DNA from 4 places in the Mesorhizobium sp. DCY119 genome. Region 3 is predicted to be linked to each of the others. Evidence: predicted binding sites of a transcription regulator. Region 3 holds the regulator's gene; each other region holds the start of a gene.
The links. The regulator PhoB, encoded in region 3, activates phosphate uptake and scavenging genes when phosphate is short. The targets are predictions, from matches to a motif close to TGTCATNNANCTGTCAT.
Positions count from the first base shown of each region.

Region 1: a site for PhoB is predicted at 1,501-1,517, ahead of DZG07_RS16590 (RNA degradosome polyphosphate kinase). Genes of this name have one in related genera too.
Region 2: a site for PhoB is predicted at 2,486-2,502, ahead of phnF (phosphonate metabolism transcriptional regulator PhnF). Genes of this name have one in related genera too.
Region 4: a site for PhoB is predicted at 2,429-2,445, ahead of DZG07_RS02340 (DUF1045 domain-containing protein). Genes of this name have one in related genera too.

Region 1 is NZ_CP031834.1:3,417,981-3,422,176, reverse strand. It holds gene DZG07_RS16600 (FAD-dependent monooxygenase) at 1-1,155, opposite strand, end outside; gene DZG07_RS16595 (zinc-finger domain-containing protein) at 1,183-1,428, opposite strand; gene DZG07_RS16590 (RNA degradosome polyphosphate kinase) at 1,585-3,792, shown strand; gene ppx (exopolyphosphatase) at 3,792-4,196, shown strand, end outside.
Region 2 is NZ_CP031834.1:4,761,484-4,765,679, forward strand. It holds gene fosX (FosX/FosE/FosI family fosfomycin resistance hydrolase) at 1-222, opposite strand, end outside; gene DZG07_RS23305 (carbon-phosphorus lyase complex subunit PhnI) at 219-1,328, opposite strand; gene phnH (phosphonate C-P lyase system protein PhnH) at 1,332-1,937, opposite strand; gene phnG (phosphonate C-P lyase system protein PhnG) at 1,937-2,407, opposite strand; gene phnF (phosphonate metabolism transcriptional regulator PhnF) at 2,513-3,259, shown strand; gene DZG07_RS23325 (PaaI family thioesterase) at 3,472-3,921, opposite strand; gene DZG07_RS23330 (translocation/assembly module TamB domain-containing protein) at 4,103-4,196, opposite strand, start outside.
Region 3 is NZ_CP031834.1:1,130,197-1,134,392, reverse strand. It holds gene DZG07_RS05490 (ROK family protein) at 145-1,386, shown strand; gene phoB (phosphate regulon transcriptional regulator PhoB) at 1,405-2,094, opposite strand; gene phoU (phosphate signaling complex protein PhoU) at 2,216-2,923, opposite strand; gene pstB (phosphate ABC transporter ATP-binding protein PstB) at 2,957-3,781, opposite strand; gene pstA (phosphate ABC transporter permease PstA) at 3,796-4,196, opposite strand, start outside.
Region 4 is NZ_CP031834.1:491,335-495,530, reverse strand. It holds gene phnN (phosphonate metabolism protein/1,5-bisphosphokinase (PRPP-forming) PhnN) at 1-543, opposite strand, end outside; gene DZG07_RS02345 (alpha-D-ribose 1-methylphosphonate 5-triphosphate diphosphatase) at 540-1,679, opposite strand; gene DZG07_RS02340 (DUF1045 domain-containing protein) at 1,681-2,388, opposite strand; gene DZG07_RS02335 (ABC transporter substrate-binding protein) at 2,644-3,864, shown strand; gene DZG07_RS02330 (ABC transporter permease subunit) at 4,178-4,196, shown strand, end outside.

The sequences.
Region 1 (4,196 bases), 2.3 Mb from region 3:
TTCGGGCGGGCGCGTCTTCAGAACCAGATTGCGGGCCAGCGCGACCGGGCCTCTCGCATGCCAGGCGAAATGATTGAAGGCGCCGCGGCGGGCGACCTTTTCGATCCGCGGGCGGCGCGATGCTTCCCAGGCGGCGAGGGCGGTAGGCAAATCGTCCGGTGTGGCGGCCACGTATGCCGCAAGCGTATCTGCATCCTCGATGGCCATCGCCGCCCCTTGCGCCGCAAAGGGCGTCATCGCGTGCGCTGCGTCGCCGATGAGGGCGAGACCGGGAGCGATCCATGGCGCGTTTGGGTCGACGGTGTGGATTGGCCATGCTGTCCATGGGCCGGCGTTTTCGGCCAATTGCGCAAGCGCTGGTGCTGTGTTGCGCATCGCCTGTTTCAGGATGGAAATGTCGGCCTTGCCCGACCATCCCTCGGCAATGCCTTTTCCCGGCGTGAAGGCGACGAGATTGAACGCGGCCCCGCTGCGTACCGGATAGGCGATGAGGTGAAAGCCCGGATGCAGGAAGGCCATCACCGAATCCGGCGAACCGATTTCGGCAAAGGCACGGCCTTGCGGGCTTTGGCTGTCGATCATCGTGCGCCAGGCGAGTTCGCCGGTAAAACGGCTCTTTGCATTCGCCCCACCGCGCAGCGACGACCAGACGCCATCCGCGCCAACGACGAGGCGGGCGTCTGCCGGCTCGCTTTTTCCGGACTGATCGACTGAGACGGAAGCACCACCGTCACCCACAGTCACGCTGCGGACGGTAGCGCCTTTGACAAGCTGTATCGCCGGCTGCAGGGATATGGCTTCCAGCAGCGCGCCTTGCAGGTCGGCGCGGTGCGCAACGACATAGGGGGCACCCCAGCGTTTCTGAGCCATTGCGCCAAGCGGTACGCGGGCGAGTTCTCTAAGGGTCTTTGCGTCGCGCAGGATGACCGCTTCAGGCTGCACCGCCTTGGGCAGCAAAAATTGCAGCACGCCGAGATCATCGAGGATGCGGGTGGCGTTGGGCGAAAGCTGGATACCGGCACCGGCTTCCTCGAGCTTTTCCGAGCGCTCGAAGACGTCCACGGCAAAGCCGCGGCTGGCAAAGGCAAGCGCTGCTGTCAGCCCGGCAATGCCGGCACCCGCGATGACGATCTTTCCGGGGTGAGGAATATCCACCGGATCAATCGCCGCAAGCAGCGCCCGTCAGGCGGCGCGAACGATGTAGAGGCAGTTTTCCGGACGCGTCTCGCTGGCCTTCAGCGTGCCGTTGAACCGGTACAGCGTCGAGCAATAGGGGCAGACCTTTTCGGAGTCGGCGCCCATGTCGAGAAAGACATGCGGATGGTCGAAGGGCGGGTTTGCGCCCACGCACATGAATTCCTTCACGCCGATTTCAATCACGGCATGACCTGCATCGTTCTGGAAGTGGGGAATGGAACCGCCGGCCATGGCTTTCTCCTGTCGATTACATCTCGCTCTTAGCAAGCGTTTGAAGCATAGCCAACCTCTTTGCAAGCCATGTGAAATCAAACTGTCGCAAAACCCTGTCAGGAGATAAGCTGAGCCGAATAAGCGGCTGTGGTCGCATAAAGGATAAAGAGGGACATGAACGAGCTAAGACCGGTCCAGGCCGAATTCACCACCGTCAGCACCGCCGACGGCGATGCGTCCGCAGGCAATCCGGACCGTTTCGTCAATCGTGAGTTCTCGTGGCTCCAGTTCAACCGCCGCGTTCTTGAAGAATCACAGAACCCGAACCATCCGCTGCTGGAGCGCGTTCGCTTCCTGTCGATATCGGCCGCCAATCTCGACGAATTCTTCATGGTTCGCGTTGCCGGCCTTGCCGGGCAGATACGCGAAAACATCTCCATCAAAAGCCCCGACGGGCGCACGCCCGAGCAGCAGCTCGAACAGCTTCTTGTCGAGGTCGGTCGCCTTCAGGAAGACCAGCAGACAAGCCTTTCCGGCCTGATCGGTTTGCTCAAGAAGGAAGGTATCGAGAGCATCACCGGTGATGCGCTGACCAAGGATGAGAAGACCTGGCTCGAAAACCATTTTCAGGAACAGGTCTTTCCGGTCCTGACGCCGCTATCCATCGACCCGGCGCATCCTTTCCCGTTCATTCCCAATCTGGGTTTCTCGATCGCGCTGCAATTGCGTCACCGCAAGAACGGCGAGGAAATGACGGCGCTGCTGCGCCTGCCGACTGCGCTGAGGCGATACATCGGTCTGCCGGATCGCAAGAACTGCGTGCGCTTTATCCCTATCGAAGAGACGGTGAACATCTTCATCGGCAAGCTTTTCCCCGGCTATGAGGTCAAGGGTTCCGGCACGTTCCGCATCATCCGAGACAGCGATATCGAGGTCGAGGAAGAGGCCGAAGATCTGGTGCGGCTGTTCGAGACGGCGCTGAAGCGCCGGCGTCGCGGTTCGGTGATCCGCATCGAGTTCGACGGTCAGATGCCGGATGAACTGCGGGAATTCGTCGCCACGGAACTTGGCGTTTCTTCCTCGCGCATCAGCGTGCTGACCGGGCCGCTGGCGCTGAACCAGATTTCCGAACTTGTCGCCGTGCCGCGCGACGACCTGAAATTCACGCCCTACAACCCGCGCTTTCCCGAACGTGTCCGCGACCATCGCGGCGATTGCTTCGCCGCCATCCGGGAGAAGGATTTCATCGTCCACCACCCTTACGAATCCTTCGACGTGGTGGTGCAGTTCCTGCGCCAGGCTGCTGCCGATCCCGATGTCGTGGCGATCAAGCAGACGCTCTACCGCACCTCGAACGACAGCCCGATCGTGCGCGCGCTGGTCGATGCGGCGGAGGCCGGCAAGTCGGTCACGGCGCTGGTCGAGTTGAAGGCGCGCTTCGACGAGGAGGCCAATATCCGCTGGGCGCGCGATCTGGAGCGTGCCGGCGTGCAGGTCGTATTCGGCTTCATCGAGCTGAAAACGCACGCCAAGATGTCGCTGGTGGTGCGCCGCGAGGACAACCGCCTGCGCAACTATGTCCACCTCGGCACCGGCAATTATCATCCGATCACCGCCCGCATCTACACCGATCTGTCCTTCTTCACGACCGATTCGCACATCGCCCATGATGTCGCGCAGCTCTTCAACTTCATCACCGGCTATGCCGAGCCGGCCGACGAGATGCATCTGGCGATGTCGCCGCTGACGCTGCGGAGCCGGATTCTGAAACACATTTCCGATGAGGTTTCTCACGCCCTGGAAGGCCGGCCGGCGCAGATCTGGCTGAAGATGAATTCGCTGGTCGATCCGATGATCATCGATGCGCTCTACGACGCCAGCAGGGCGGGTGTGGAGATCGACCTGGTCGTGCGCGGCATATGCTGCCTCAGGCCGCAGGTTCCGGGACTTTCTGAAAACATCCGGGTGAAATCGATCATCGGCCGCTTCCTCGAGCACAGCCGGATTTATTGCTTCGGCAACGGCCATGGCCTGCCTTCGGACGACGCCATCGTCTACATCAGTTCGGCCGACCTGATGCCCCGAAACCTCGACCGCCGCGTCGAAACCATGGTTCCGATCACCAATCCAACTGTGCATGAACAGGTGCTTGGCCAGATCATGCTCGGAAACATCATGGACAACCAGCAAAGTTTCGAAGTATTGGCTGACGGTACCTCGCGGCGCATAGTGCTGGACGAGGGGGAAGAGCCGTTCAACGCGCAGGAATATTTCATGACGAATCCGAGCCTGTCTGGGCGGGGAGATGCACTGAAATCGCATGCGCCCAAGCGCATCGCGCAGTTCAAGCGGCGCAAGAAGTCCAGCGCAACCGGTAGCTGATGATTGCACAATCCCAGGGTCGGCTTCAGGATCGCCGACCGATTTCCATCATCGACATTGGGTCGAACTCGATCCGTCTTGTCGTGTATGAAGGCATATCCCGTTCTCCGACGGTTCTGTTCAACGAAAAGATGTTGGCCGGCCTTGGTCGCGGCATCGTTTCGACGGGCAAGCTCGATCCGGAGGGCGTAACCCGCGCCGTGGAGGAGTTCCGGCGGTTTCGCGCCCTGTCCGATCAGGCAGGCGCGGAGGAACTGCATGTGATCGCGACGGCTGCGGCGCGCGAGGCCGAGAACGGACCGGACTTCATTCACCGGGCGCAGCAGATCCTGGGCACCGAAATAAGGGTGCTTACCGGGCGCGAGGAAGCACATTACTCGGCGTTGGGGGTTATTTCAGGCTTC
Region 2 (4,196 bases), 1.2 Mb from region 3:
GATCTTGAAGGCGATGTGGTTGTAGCTGCGCGAAGGCAACGGCTCGCCCTCCATGATCGCGATCCAGAGATCGCCAATCAGGAAGAATTTTTCGCGAGACAGCGAGAAACGGTCGTCGCCGCTGGCATAGACCTCGCGAGCGTCGAAGACTCCGGCGAGAATCGCCGTCATACGCTCGAGATCACGCACGATGAAGGTGATGTGCGAGAGACCTTCGATCATTCCGCGGCCTCCCGTGTTTCCTGATCGTCGCCGCGCTGGCGCGCTTCGTGCTCGGCGCGCATGCCGCGCACGAGACCGAGTTCGGCCTGGAAATCGACATAGTGCGGCAACTTCAGATGCTCGACGAAGCCGGTGGCCTGGACGTTGTCGGAATGCGAGATGACGAATTCCTCGTCCTGCGCGGGGGCAACGACATCCTCGCCGAACTCGCGGGCGCGCAGGGCGCGGTCGCATAGCGACATCGCCATGGCCTTGCGTTCGGACTGGCCGAAGACGAGACCGTAGCCGCGCGTGAACTGCGGCGGCACCTTGGCCGAACCCTTGAACTGGTTGACCATCTGACATTCGGTGACGCGGATGCGGCCGAGGGGCACGGCGAAGGGCAGTTCCGGCACGTCGATTTCAACCTCGACCTCGCCGATGCGGACCTCGCCAACGAAGGGATGGCTGCGGCCATAGCCACGCTGGGTGGAATAGGCGAGCGCCAGCAAAAAGCCCTCGTCGCCGCGCGAAAGTGCCTGCAGGCGCAGGTCGCGCTCCAGCGGAAACTCCACCGGCTCGCGGGTGAGATCGCCGGTGACGTGGTCTTCCGGCAGTTCGCCGTCGCTTTCGATCAGCCCTTCATGGGCGAGGATTTCCGAGACACGCGGCATTCGGCCAGCTTCGGCCTCGCGCTGTTCGGGTTCGGCTACCGGCGCACCGGCGGCGATTTCGGGGTCGAGCAGGCGATGCGTGTAATCAAAGGTCGGGCCGAGAAGCTGGCCGCCGGGCAGGTCCTTGTAGGTCGCGGAAATGCGGCGCTCGACCTGCATGGCGGCGGTGTCGATCGGGAGCGTATAGCCAAAGCGCGGCAGAGTGGTGCGATAGGCGCGGACGAGGAAGATCGCCTCGATCATGTCGCCGCGCGCCTGTGCGAGGGCGAGTGCCGCCAGTTCGCGATCGTAGAGCGAACCTTCGGCCATGACGCGATCGACACCCAGCGCCAGCTGCTCGACGATCTGGTCGAGGCGCAGGGCGGGCACGGAGCGGTCGCCGCGCCGACGGTCGGCGAGCAGCTGGTGTGCGTTGGAAATGGCGGCATCACCGCCCTTTACGGCCACATACATCGGTCAGGCCTCCATGGTCTTGATACGCGTGGTGCGCGGCAGGCAGGCGATGCCTTCTGGTGCTGCCAGAATGACATCGACGCCGCGCGGAAAGCGGGCGCGGTTCTGCTTCCACTGTTCGACGAAATGACGCGGCAGCGGGGTGGGCGCGAGCATTGCAGCCTTCTCGATGCCGGGGCCTTCGAGCAGCAGGTTTTCGCCCGCAGACAGGCTCTCCACCTGCAGGATGAGCGTGGTAGAGCGATCGGGATATTCCTGCGTGCCTTGCGCGAAATTCTCAAGCGCGATCAACTCGGCCGGGCTGGAGACGAGCGCGAAATGCGCATCCGCCGGCGTGTGGGCAAGCGGCGCGCCGCTGTGAAAGCCAAGCCAGTGCTTTGCGGCGGCAGAGGCCTGCAAGGCAGGATCGAGCCAGAGCGGCGTGTCGTTGTCGCAGAAGGTCAGTGCGACAGCACCCGCGACCGGCGACAGCGGTGCCGGCGGCACGGTCAGGCCGTCGCAGGGCTGGATGGTGCCGGGACGGGCCATGGCGTCCATGACGGCGCGAAACACCGCCTGCGCATCGAATACTGGATTGGCGAAGCCGCCATCGATTGCCTGCGTTTCCATCAATCCTCTCCGCGTACCATGGTGAAGAAATCGACCTTCGTCGCCGCCGTCTCGGCGCGACGCGTCTCGTCGGCAGCAAGCTGTTCCGCGCGCAGCGGCTCGATGATGCTGGCCTCGATCTCGGCACGGCGCGATGCGTCCTGCCAGAGCGCATCGGCGATGGCCGAGAGAAGCGCCTTTTCCTTGTCGCGGCCGAGCGCATAGGCGTGGCCGACCGCGCCACCCTCGACCCGCACCGTGGCGCGGGTGACGGTCGCCTCGCCGAAATTGAATGGCGCACCGCCACCGCCGATGCGGCCGCGCACGGTGACGAGACCCGTCTCCGGCCCGCGAAGCTTCTGCGCATCACGCGGCAAGCCGGCCTCAGCCCACAACGCCTTGAGCCTGTCTCCGGGTGCATGGGAGAGTGCTGCCATCGCTGCCTTGCGGCCCGCCGCCTCTTCCCTTTCCTGCCGTCTGTCTGTTTTCATTATCCGGTCCGCCGTTGCAAAATTTGTCTATTGCTCTATACAACCATACAAATTATACTCCCTTTCTAATGCCTGTCTATGACGGTGCGATGACGGGGTGAAAAAATGGGCTCGGAAGACAGTCAACTCAGTATGGAGCGGCGCAGCGGGGTCGCGCTGTGGCGGCAGGTCGCCGACCGCATCCGGCATGGCATCGGCGGCGGCACGCTCGGCGACGGGCAAAAATTGCCGCCGGAAATCTGGCTGTCCGAGCACTTTGGCGTGAACCGGCACACGGTGCGCGCGGCAATCGCAGCGCTCGTGCAGGAAGGCGTGCTGCGGGCCGAACAGGGCCGCGGCACCTTCATCGAAAGCCGCAAGCGGCTTGCCTATCCGATCTCGGCACGCACGCGCTTTTCCACAGGCATGCAGCATCAGACGCGCGACCGGCGCGGCATACTTCTGGGCCATCAACAGGAAGAAGCCAGTGCGCGCGTGGCGGAAGCGCTGGCGCTTGAACCAGGCGCGCCGGTGCTGCGGCTGGAAACGGTGAGTGAAGCGGACGGACGGCGTGTGGGGCGTGCGACGGGCTGGTTCGATGCCGTGCGCTTTCCCGGTTTCGAGAAAGCCTATGCCGAGACGGGCTCGATCACCTCATCCTTCGCGCGTTATGGCGTGAATGACTATCTGCGCCGCTCGACGCTGGTCTCGGCGCGCCATGCCGATACCGACGATCTGGAAAACCTGAAGCTCTCGCCCGGCGCGATCGTACTGGTGGCGATTGCGATCAATGATGATCTTGAGGGGCGGCCGATCCAATTTGCCGAAACGCGCTTTGCCGCGGATCTGGTGGAGCTGACGGTGGAGAGTTGAGGAGAGAATAAGTTTTTACTCCTCTCGTCGTGGGACGAATAAAAGCTTCCCCTCTCCGTCTCGGCTTCGCCGATCCGCCTCTCCCCGCAAGCGGGGCGAGGAACCTTGATTCTGCGAGGTCGCGCCGTTTCAGGACTTGGGTTCCTCGCCCCCGTAAAGCGGGGGAGAGGTGGCACGCGAAGCGTGACGGAGAGGGGGAACTCTCGCCGCCGCTACCGCTCCATCACGATCAGCGTAGACGTCGCACTCGCGTAGAGCTTGCCGGCGCTGTCGGTGAGCTTGGCTTCGGAAAACCCGGCGCGGCGGCCGAAGGAAAGCACGCGGCCTTCGGCGCGCAGCAGGCCGGTGTCCTTGGTGATCGCCTTGTGGTAGGCGACCTTCAGTTCCAGCGTAGAATAGGCCTGGGTGGCGCTGAGTTTCGAGTGGACGGCGCAGCCGCAGGCCGAATCGAGCAGCGTGGCGGCGTAGCCGCCATGGACCATGCCGATGGGGTTGTAGACCGACAGGCTGGGCGTGCCTTCGAAGACGGCAAAGCCGTCGTCGACCTGGACCAGCCGGAAATCCAGCGTTTCGGCTATGGGCGGACGCCCGCCCGAAGCGATCAGCGCCCGAAGCTGTTCGAGCCCGGTCAGGCCGGGGCCCATTTCGGCGGCAAGATTCATGATGGATGACTCCGGCTATTGGAAACTGTCACTCGGTTTGTCGAGATTCAGGTCAGGACGTGCCGAAAATGATGGGTTTCGAGAACCGGAGCGGAGCGTACGTTTTGTACGTGAGCACCGGAAGCGCAGAAGACCATCATTTGCAGGCCGTCATCACCTGAATAACGACAAACCGTGCGGGTCAGTAGTCCTTTTCGTAGAATACGCCAAGGCTGGAGTCGCCGCCGGTGCCAACCGCGCCGCGCGCCTTGAGGTCCTTGGTGATGTCGAGGTTG
Region 3 (4,196 bases):
GACGGGCCTGTCTGGTGAAGGGATGGTTCGCAACGGTTGCAAAGGCCAGGAACCCTCGTCCGAGGAGTGATCGCGGTCCAACAACAAGGCAGGAGCCGTTCCGCTTCGGCGGAATGAACAGGCTCCCGGGAGGAATACGAAAACATGTCGGTCGCGATCCGTCACGACGATCTGCGCAAGCGCAACCGCGCCATGGTCATTGCCGCCGTGCGCCAGGCGCAACAGCCGTCGCGCACCGAAATCGCCGGCTCGACCGGCCTCAGCCACTCGACCATTTCCGCAATCTCGTCGGACCTCATCGCCGAGGGCATCCTGCTGGAGGCCAAGGGACCCGAGGCGTCGTCACAAAAGCGCGGGCGGCCACAGGTGGCGCTGGAACTGAACCCCGATGCCGCCGAAATCGTCACCGTCGTCCTTTCCCTGAACTTCCTTTCGGTCGCGATCGTCGACTATTCCGGTGAGGTCGTGTCCGAGGAAGAGCGCAAGCTTGAAACGCTAACCATGTCGCGCGACGGCTTGATCGGCGAATGCGTGGCCATGGTGCGCCGGCAGATCGCGCTGCGTAAATCGGCCGGCCGGCGCGTGATGCGCATCGGCATGGCCGTGCAGGGCATCACCGATTCCACCTCCCGAGCCATGCTGTGGACGCCGATCACGGCGCATACCCACATCGCGTTCGCCGACATCATCGAGGAAGCAACCGGCATTCCGGTGACCGTCGAGAACGACTGCAACATGATCGCGGTGGCGCTGAGATGGCGCAAGCCCGAGCGCTACCACAACGACTTCATCGCCGTGCTGCTTTCGCACGGCATCGGCATGGGCATGGTGCTGAAGGGCGACCTCTTCACCGGCACGCAATCCTCCGGCGGCGAGTTCGGCCATATGATCCACCGGCCCGATGGCGCGCTCTGCCGCTGCGGCCGCCGCGGCTGCGTCGAAGCCTATGCCGGCAACTACGCAATATGGCGTAAGGCAAAACAGGCAAGCGAAGACGACGCGCCGCTTGCCGACATCAGCGATGGCGACATGCGCATGCTGGCAGATGTGGCGCGTGCAGGGCCCGGCCCCGAGCGCGAAGCGTTCCGCAAGGCCGGCGAAGCGATCGGCTTCGGCTTGGGAAGCCTGTTCGCGCTGATCGATCCTGCTCCGGTGGCCGTCGTCGGCATCGGCGCGACCGCTTTCGACCTGATCGAGCCGGCGCTGCGCGAAGCGATCGACAAGACCGCCGGCGGCCAGCACAACAAGGCGATTTCCTTCGATACAGAGCCGAACGAGCTACCACTCATCCGCGAGGGCAGCACCATGCAGGCGCTGACCTTTGTCGATCAGGAGATTTTTGCGCCGGGCTCAAGCCCGGCAGCAGCCGGCCACAAGGTTGCCTGAGAAGCGTCAGGCAACCGCTCAGTCCTCGCGGATGGCGTAGCCCGAGCCGCGAATGGTGCGGATGACATCGGGCATGCGGCCCGTGTTGACGGCCTTGCGCAACCGGCCGACATGCACGTCCACCGTGCGCTCATCGATATAGATCGTCTCGCCCCAGACATTGTCGAGAAGCTGGCTGCGCGAGAAGACTCGGCCGGGATGGCGCATCATGAATTCGAGCAGGCGGAATTCCGTCGGCCCAAGCTTGATCTCGCTCTTCTTGCGATAGACGCGGTGCGCCTCGCGGTCGAGCACGATGTCGCCGACCTTGAGCACGCTGGACAGCACTTCCGGCTTGGCGCGGCGCAAAAGCGCCCTCACCCGCGCCATGAATTCCGGCGTTGAGAACGGCTTGACCAGATAGTCGTCGGCCCCGGTGGAAAGCCCGCGCACGCGGTCGCTTTCTTCACCACGCGCCGTCAGCATGATGATCGGCAGGCGCTCGGTTTCGGGGCGCATTCTCAGCCGCCGGCAAAGCTCGATGCCGGAAACCGCCGGCAGCATCCAGTCCAGCACCAGAAGATCGGGTACGTTTTCCTGAAGCCGGATTTCGGCCTCGTCGCCGCGCGGCACGATCTCGACCTGATAGCCTTCCGATTCGAGATTATAGCGAAGCAGCACGCCCAGCGGCTCTTCGTCTTCGACCACCATGACTTTGGGTGCGATCATCAATTTGCCGTCCTGTTAACGCGATCCGGTTCGAGCCCCCTCGCCTTTCGCATGGTGTCCGGCGGGTTCGCACCGCCGGTGGAACAAGCTTACCCTTTTAAAGCTTCGCTGCCGACCCGCCTCACGCGGCCGGTGCAGTCATCGAAGTTTCGTCCTGCTTCGGCCGATTGAGCGGAAGCTGCTTGCCGGTCATCACATAATAGGCGTTTTCGGCAATGTTGGTGACATGGTCGCCGATACGCTCCAGATTCTTGGCGCAGAACAGGAGATGTGTGCAAGCGGTTATGTTGCGCGGGTCTTCCATCATGTAGGTCAGGAGCTCGCGGAACACGGCGGTGTATTTGACGTCGATCTTCTCATCGGCGGCGCGCAGCGCCTGCAACTCTTCAGGCCGACGCGACACATAGTGGTCGACCACCTCCCGAACCTGATCCAGCACCATGCCCGACATCGCCTCGATCGAATGGGCAAGGTCGCGCGGCGTAGCGCTCTGGCCGACAGCGCTGACGCGCTTGGCGATGTTCTTGGCAAGGTCGCCGATTCGCTCCAGATCGCCGGCCATGCGGATGGCGCCGACCACGGCGCGCAGGTCCTGCGCCATCGGCTGGCGCTTGGCGATCAGCGTGATCGCGCGCTCATCGAGCTCGCGCTGGCGCGCGTCCATGATGGCGTCGTCCGAAACGACGCGCTGGCCGAGCGCATTGTCCGACTGGACCAGCGCCTGGATCGAAGCGCTGACCATCGAGCCGGCCAGGTCGCCCATATCCCGGATGAGACGGTCGATATGTCCCAGATCTTCATCGAAAGAGGTGACGGTATGTTCGCCCATGATGCTGTCCTTGCAATCCGCGTCGTGTTCGCGTCAGCCGAAGCGGCCGGTGATGTAGTCCTGGGTTCGCTTGTCGTCGGGGTTGGTGAACATCTTGTCGGTCGCACCTTCTTCGACGAGATAGCCGAGATGGAACATCGCCGTGCGCTGCGAAACGCGCGCGGCCTGCTGCATCGAGTGGGTGACGATGACGATCGTGTAGTTCTGGCGCAGTTCGTCGATCAGTTCCTCGACCCTTGCAGTCGCGATCGGATCGAGCGCCGAGCACGGCTCATCCATCAGGATCACTTCGGGTGAAACCGCGATCGCGCGCGCGATGCACAGGCGCTGCTGCTGGCCGCCGGAAAGGCCGGTGCCGGGTTCGAGCAGGCGGTCCTTGACCTCGTTGAACAGGCCGGCCTTCTTCAGGCTGGTCTCGACGACATGGTCGAGTTCGGATTTCTTCTTGGCCAGGCCGTGGATGCGCGGGCCGTAAGCGACGTTCTCGTAGATCGACTTCGGGAACGGGTTCGGCTTCTGGAAGACCATGCCGACGCGGGCGCGCAGTTCGACCACGTCGATGTTCTTGTCGTAGATGTCTTCGTTGTCGAGCGTGATCTTGCCGGTCACCCGCGCGCTGTCGATGGTGTCGTTCATGCGGTTAAGGCAGCGCAGGAAGGTCGACTTGCCGCAGCCCGAAGGGCCGATCAGCGCCGTCACCTGGTTCTCGCGCACGTCGAGGTCGACATCGAACAGCGCCTGCTTTTCGCCGTAGAACACGCCGACCTTATTGCCGCGCATCTTGATGATTTCGTTGGGTGTGCCGCTCATTTTATCGCTCACTGCGCTTTCGAGTGCTTTCTCGGTCATGATGTTCATAACATGGTCCTTTTCTACCAGCGCCGTTCAAAGCGGCGGCGCAGCACGATCGCGGTGATGTTCATCGCCATCAGGAAGATGAGCAGGATGATGATGGCGCCCGACATGCGCTCGACGAAAGCGCGCTCGGCCTCGTTGGCCCACATGTAGATCTGCACCGGCAAGGCCGTCGCCGGCTCGAAAGGCGTCGTCGGATAATTGGCGACGAAGGCGACCATGCCGATCAAGAGCAGCGGCGCCGTCTCGCCCAGCGCGCGCGCCAGGCCGATGATGGTGCCGGTCAGGATGCCGGGGGCAGCCAGCGGCAATATGTGCTGGAACACCATCTGCATCTTGGATGCGCCGAGACCCAACGCTGCCGAGCGGATCGACGGCGGCACTGCGGCAAGGGCGGCGCGCGTCGCGATGATGATCG
Region 4 (4,196 bases), 640 kb from region 3:
GTTGTCTATGGTCGAGATGCCGGGGCCGGTGAGTTCGACCTTCACCGTGCGTGCCAGCCGCGCCATCACCTCGCCGCGCGATTCGCGGCCGCGTGCGGCCAGCCGCTCGGCCAGTATCTCCGGGGCCGCGGTGATTTCGACCACGGCGACATTCTCGTAGCGTTCGCGCAGCGCCGGAATGGCATTGCGCGAGCCGTTGGCCACCGCGATGTGGCCGTTGGCGATCGCCTCGTCGACGCTTGCCGGGATGCCGTATTTCAGCCCATGCGCTTCCCAGGAAAGCGCGAAGGCGCCCTCAGTCGCGGCTTCAACGAATGCCGCATCTTCCAGCGTGTCATGGTCTTCGGTTGCGCCGTCGGAAGGACGGGTGATGACACGGCGGACAAACTCCACCGTATCGTCCTCGGCGAAATGCTGGCGCGCATAGGCGATGACGGTGTCCTTGCCGGCGCCGCTTGGGCCGACCACGGCGATGAAGACGCCGTTGCGGACCGGGAATTCAGCGCTTGCCTGCTCGCGCTCGATGAGGGCCGAGACCATCATGCGACGCGGCGCCCTTCGCGCCATACGGTGCGAACCACCGGCACATGCTCGTCGACGCGCACGCGCACCAGATCGGCGCGGCGGCCGGTCTCGATGACGCCGCGGTCGGTGAGGCCGACGGCTTCGGCCGGCGTCTTCGACACCATGGCGACGGCCTGCGGCAGCGAGATCGCGTCGACCACTTCGCCAAGGAAGAAGGCCGACTGGATCAGGCTGAACGGAATGTAGTCGGACGACAGGATGTCGAGCAGCCCGTCCTCGGCCAGCGCGCGGGCCGAAACATTGCCCGAATGCGAGCCGCCGCGCATGACGTTGGGCGCGCCCATCAGAACGCCGAGCCCGGCACCTTTGGAGGCTTTCGCCGCTTCCATCGTGGTCGGGAATTCGGCCACCCGAATGCCTTGCGATATCGCCTCGTCGACATGGGCAATTGTCGCGTCGTCATGGCTGGCGAGGATGATGCCGCGCGCCTGGCAGGCCTCGGCGATCGCGGCGCGGTTGGGCGCGGAATTTTCGGCCGACTGCGCCATGCGCTTCTGGCAATAGGCGCGAAACTGCTCTTCGCTCATCTTCAGCTTGCCCATGTAGTAGACGGCATAGGCGTCGAAGCTGGCGAACTGGCGCTGGCCCGGCGCATGGTCCATCAGCGAGGCGAGCTTCACGCGCTCGTCGCCGTCGAAAAGCGCGAACGCCTCGCGGCAGTCAGGCGCCGAAACCTCGCAGCGCAGGTGGATGAAGTGGTCGGCGCGCAGCCGGTCGTTGACGACGCTGTCTTCGATGGCGTCGGCGAGCTTGCGCATGTCGGCGGCGGTGATGTCGGAGTCGGTGTCCATGCCAACCCGAAGCGCGTCGAACACGGTGGTGATGCCGGCGGTGGCGACCTGCGCGTCATGGGCAAGCACCGAGGCGATCGGGTTCCAGCGCACTTTCGGGCGCGGCGCATAGTGGCCTTCGAGATGGTCCGTGTGGAGTTCCACCAGACCCGGAATGATGTAGTCGCCCTGCATGTCGTCGCCGGTCTTGCCGGCGCCTGCGGAAATGTCGGCGATCTTGCCGTCGCGGATCAGGATCGAGCCGTTGACGATTTCGTCGGCAAGCACGATGCGGGCATTTGTCAGTGTCGTCTCGGTGGTCATTTCAAGCAGTCTTTCTTTCGCGTCTTTGTCCAAGCGCGTGATAGGAATGCACCATGAAGGGTGCGCCAGGCTCGCGTTCGACGAACAGGGCCAGCCCGTCTATGGCAAAGGGTTCGGCAACGGCGTTGCCGAACAGGCGTTCGATGGTTGCACGCAATTTTGGGCTTTCTTCGGCGCTGACGCGGCCCGTCAGCGTCATGTGGAAACGGAACGTGTCGAACACGTAAGGGTAACCCCATTGGCACAGGTTGCGGAACTCGATCTGGCTCAGTGCATCCGGGTTGCGGCGCTCGATTTCGGCATCGGTCAAGGGCGCGCGAAAGCGATCGAACTTTTCAACCACATCGCCGGCGAAGCGATTGAGTTCGGGTGACACCTCGCCCGGGATAAGCGCGAAGAAGCGGTCGATCTGGCCCAGCACGAGATGCGGGATGATCACCGGCTCGACCGATGCGGCGTAGGCGGCTAGCGCCTTGTCGAGCGAGGCTTCGCTCTCACCCTCGGCCAGCCGGAACGGCGCCTTCAGCGTGGCGTGGAAGCCGTAGCGCCGGGCGGCAGCGGTGTGGAAGGCGATCTCCGTCGGCGTCAGCAGCGATGTTGCCGGCGCAGTGCTGGTCGCACCCGTAAAAGGGTTGCGGCCGAGCCAATTGGCAGCGATGCGGGTCAGCGCGTCGTCGGGTCCGGGGGTGAAGTAAATGGCGTATCGCATCGTGTGGTCCTGGTCAGCCTCGCTGCCATAGGCGATTTGCATGACGGATTGACGAAGCTTTTTGATTTGTCGGTAATATCAGACAAGTTTCTTTGCGTCATCAGCCAGAAGCGGTGGGCGGCTGGTGCTGTGGTGGTGGGTTTTCGGCCATCTGTCACAGCGAAGTGACCGTCGGCCGGGCGAGCGTGCATTGACCCGGTTTGGCCTTGGATGCTCAATCGCTGCAACGAAAAGACAAGGGAAGACGGGGTTTCCATGAAAAGATTTTTGCTTGCTGCGGCCGCGCTCGCGGCCATGACCTTTCAGGTTTTCGCGCAGAATCCCGATCCGGCGAAGTGGGACGATGTGCTCAGGCAAGCGCGCGGCGAGACGGTCTATTTCAACGCCTGGGGTGGCGCCGAAAACATCAACGCCTATCTCGAATGGGCCGGCAGCGAGCTTGAGAAGCGCTACGGCGTCAAGCTGGTGCATGTGAAGCTCGACGATACCGCCAATGCTGTGGCCAAGGTGGTGGCCGAAAAGGCCGCCGGCCGCAACGACACCGGCACGGTCGATCTCATCTGGATCAACGGCGAGAACTTTTCGTCGATGAAGCGGCAGGATCTTCTGATGTCGCCGGGCTGGGCCGAAAAGCTGCCCAACTGGAAATATGTCGACGCCGACGACAAGCCGACCATCCGCACCGATTTCACCATTCCCGTCGAGGGGCTGGAAAGCCCATGGGGCATGGCCAAGCTGGTGTTCTTCTACGACCAGGCCAAAACCGATGCCGCGAGCCTGCCGAAATCGGCGAAGGAGCTGCTGGAATGGGCCAGGAAAAACCCTGGCCGCTTCTCCTATCCGCAACCACCGGATTTCATCGGCTCGTCCTTCCTCAAGCAGATATTGTCTGAACTCGTCACCGAGCGCGCTGTGCTGCAGAAGCCGGTGGACGAGGCTTCCTTCGATGAGGTGACGAAGCCGCTGTTTGCCTATCTCGATGAACTCAACCCACTGCTGTGGCGCGGCGGCAAGGCCTTTCCGCAGAACTATCCGGCGATGAAGCAGCTTCTCGCCGATGGCGAGGTCGACATCATCTTCGCCTTCAACCCGTCGGAAGCCTCCGGCGCCATCGCCAATGGCGAACTGCCGGGCACCGTGCGCTCCTTCACCTTCCCGGCGGGCACGCTCGCCAACACCCATTTCGTCGCCATCCCCTACAACGCCGCCGCCAAGGCCGGCGCGCTGGTGCTGGCCGATTTCCTGATCTCGCCGGAAGCGCAGGCGCGCAAGCAGGACCCCAAGATTTGGGGCGACCCGACCGTACTTGCGGTGTCGAAACTCGATGCGGAGGACAAGGCGCGTTTCGACGCGCTCGATCTTGGTGTTGCGACGCTGAAGCCGGATGAGCTCGGCCCTGCCATCGACGAGCCGCACCCAAGCTGGATGGAGCGGCTGGAACTGGAATGGAAGAAGCGCTACGGCGCGGCCAATTGAACGAAGGGATGAGGTTGGTGGTGACTGCGATTTGCAGGAATGGCGCTGGCCTGTTCGGTGATGCTTACGCTATCGCCCCCTCTCCGTCGCGCTTCGCGCGCCACCTCTCCCCCATTTCATGGGGGCGAGGAACCTGGGTTCTGAGAAGCCGCGACATTTCAGGACTTGGGTTCCTCGCCCCTGCGAAGCGGGGGAGAGGTGGCTCGGCGAAGCCGAGACGGAGAGGGGGTCGCGTCCAAAGCGAAACCCTCCGCATTCCAGACTGCGATAGTCCCGCGAAGCAGAGCAAAATACCATCACCTCAACCTATCCAATGCTCCCCCGCCTAGGCC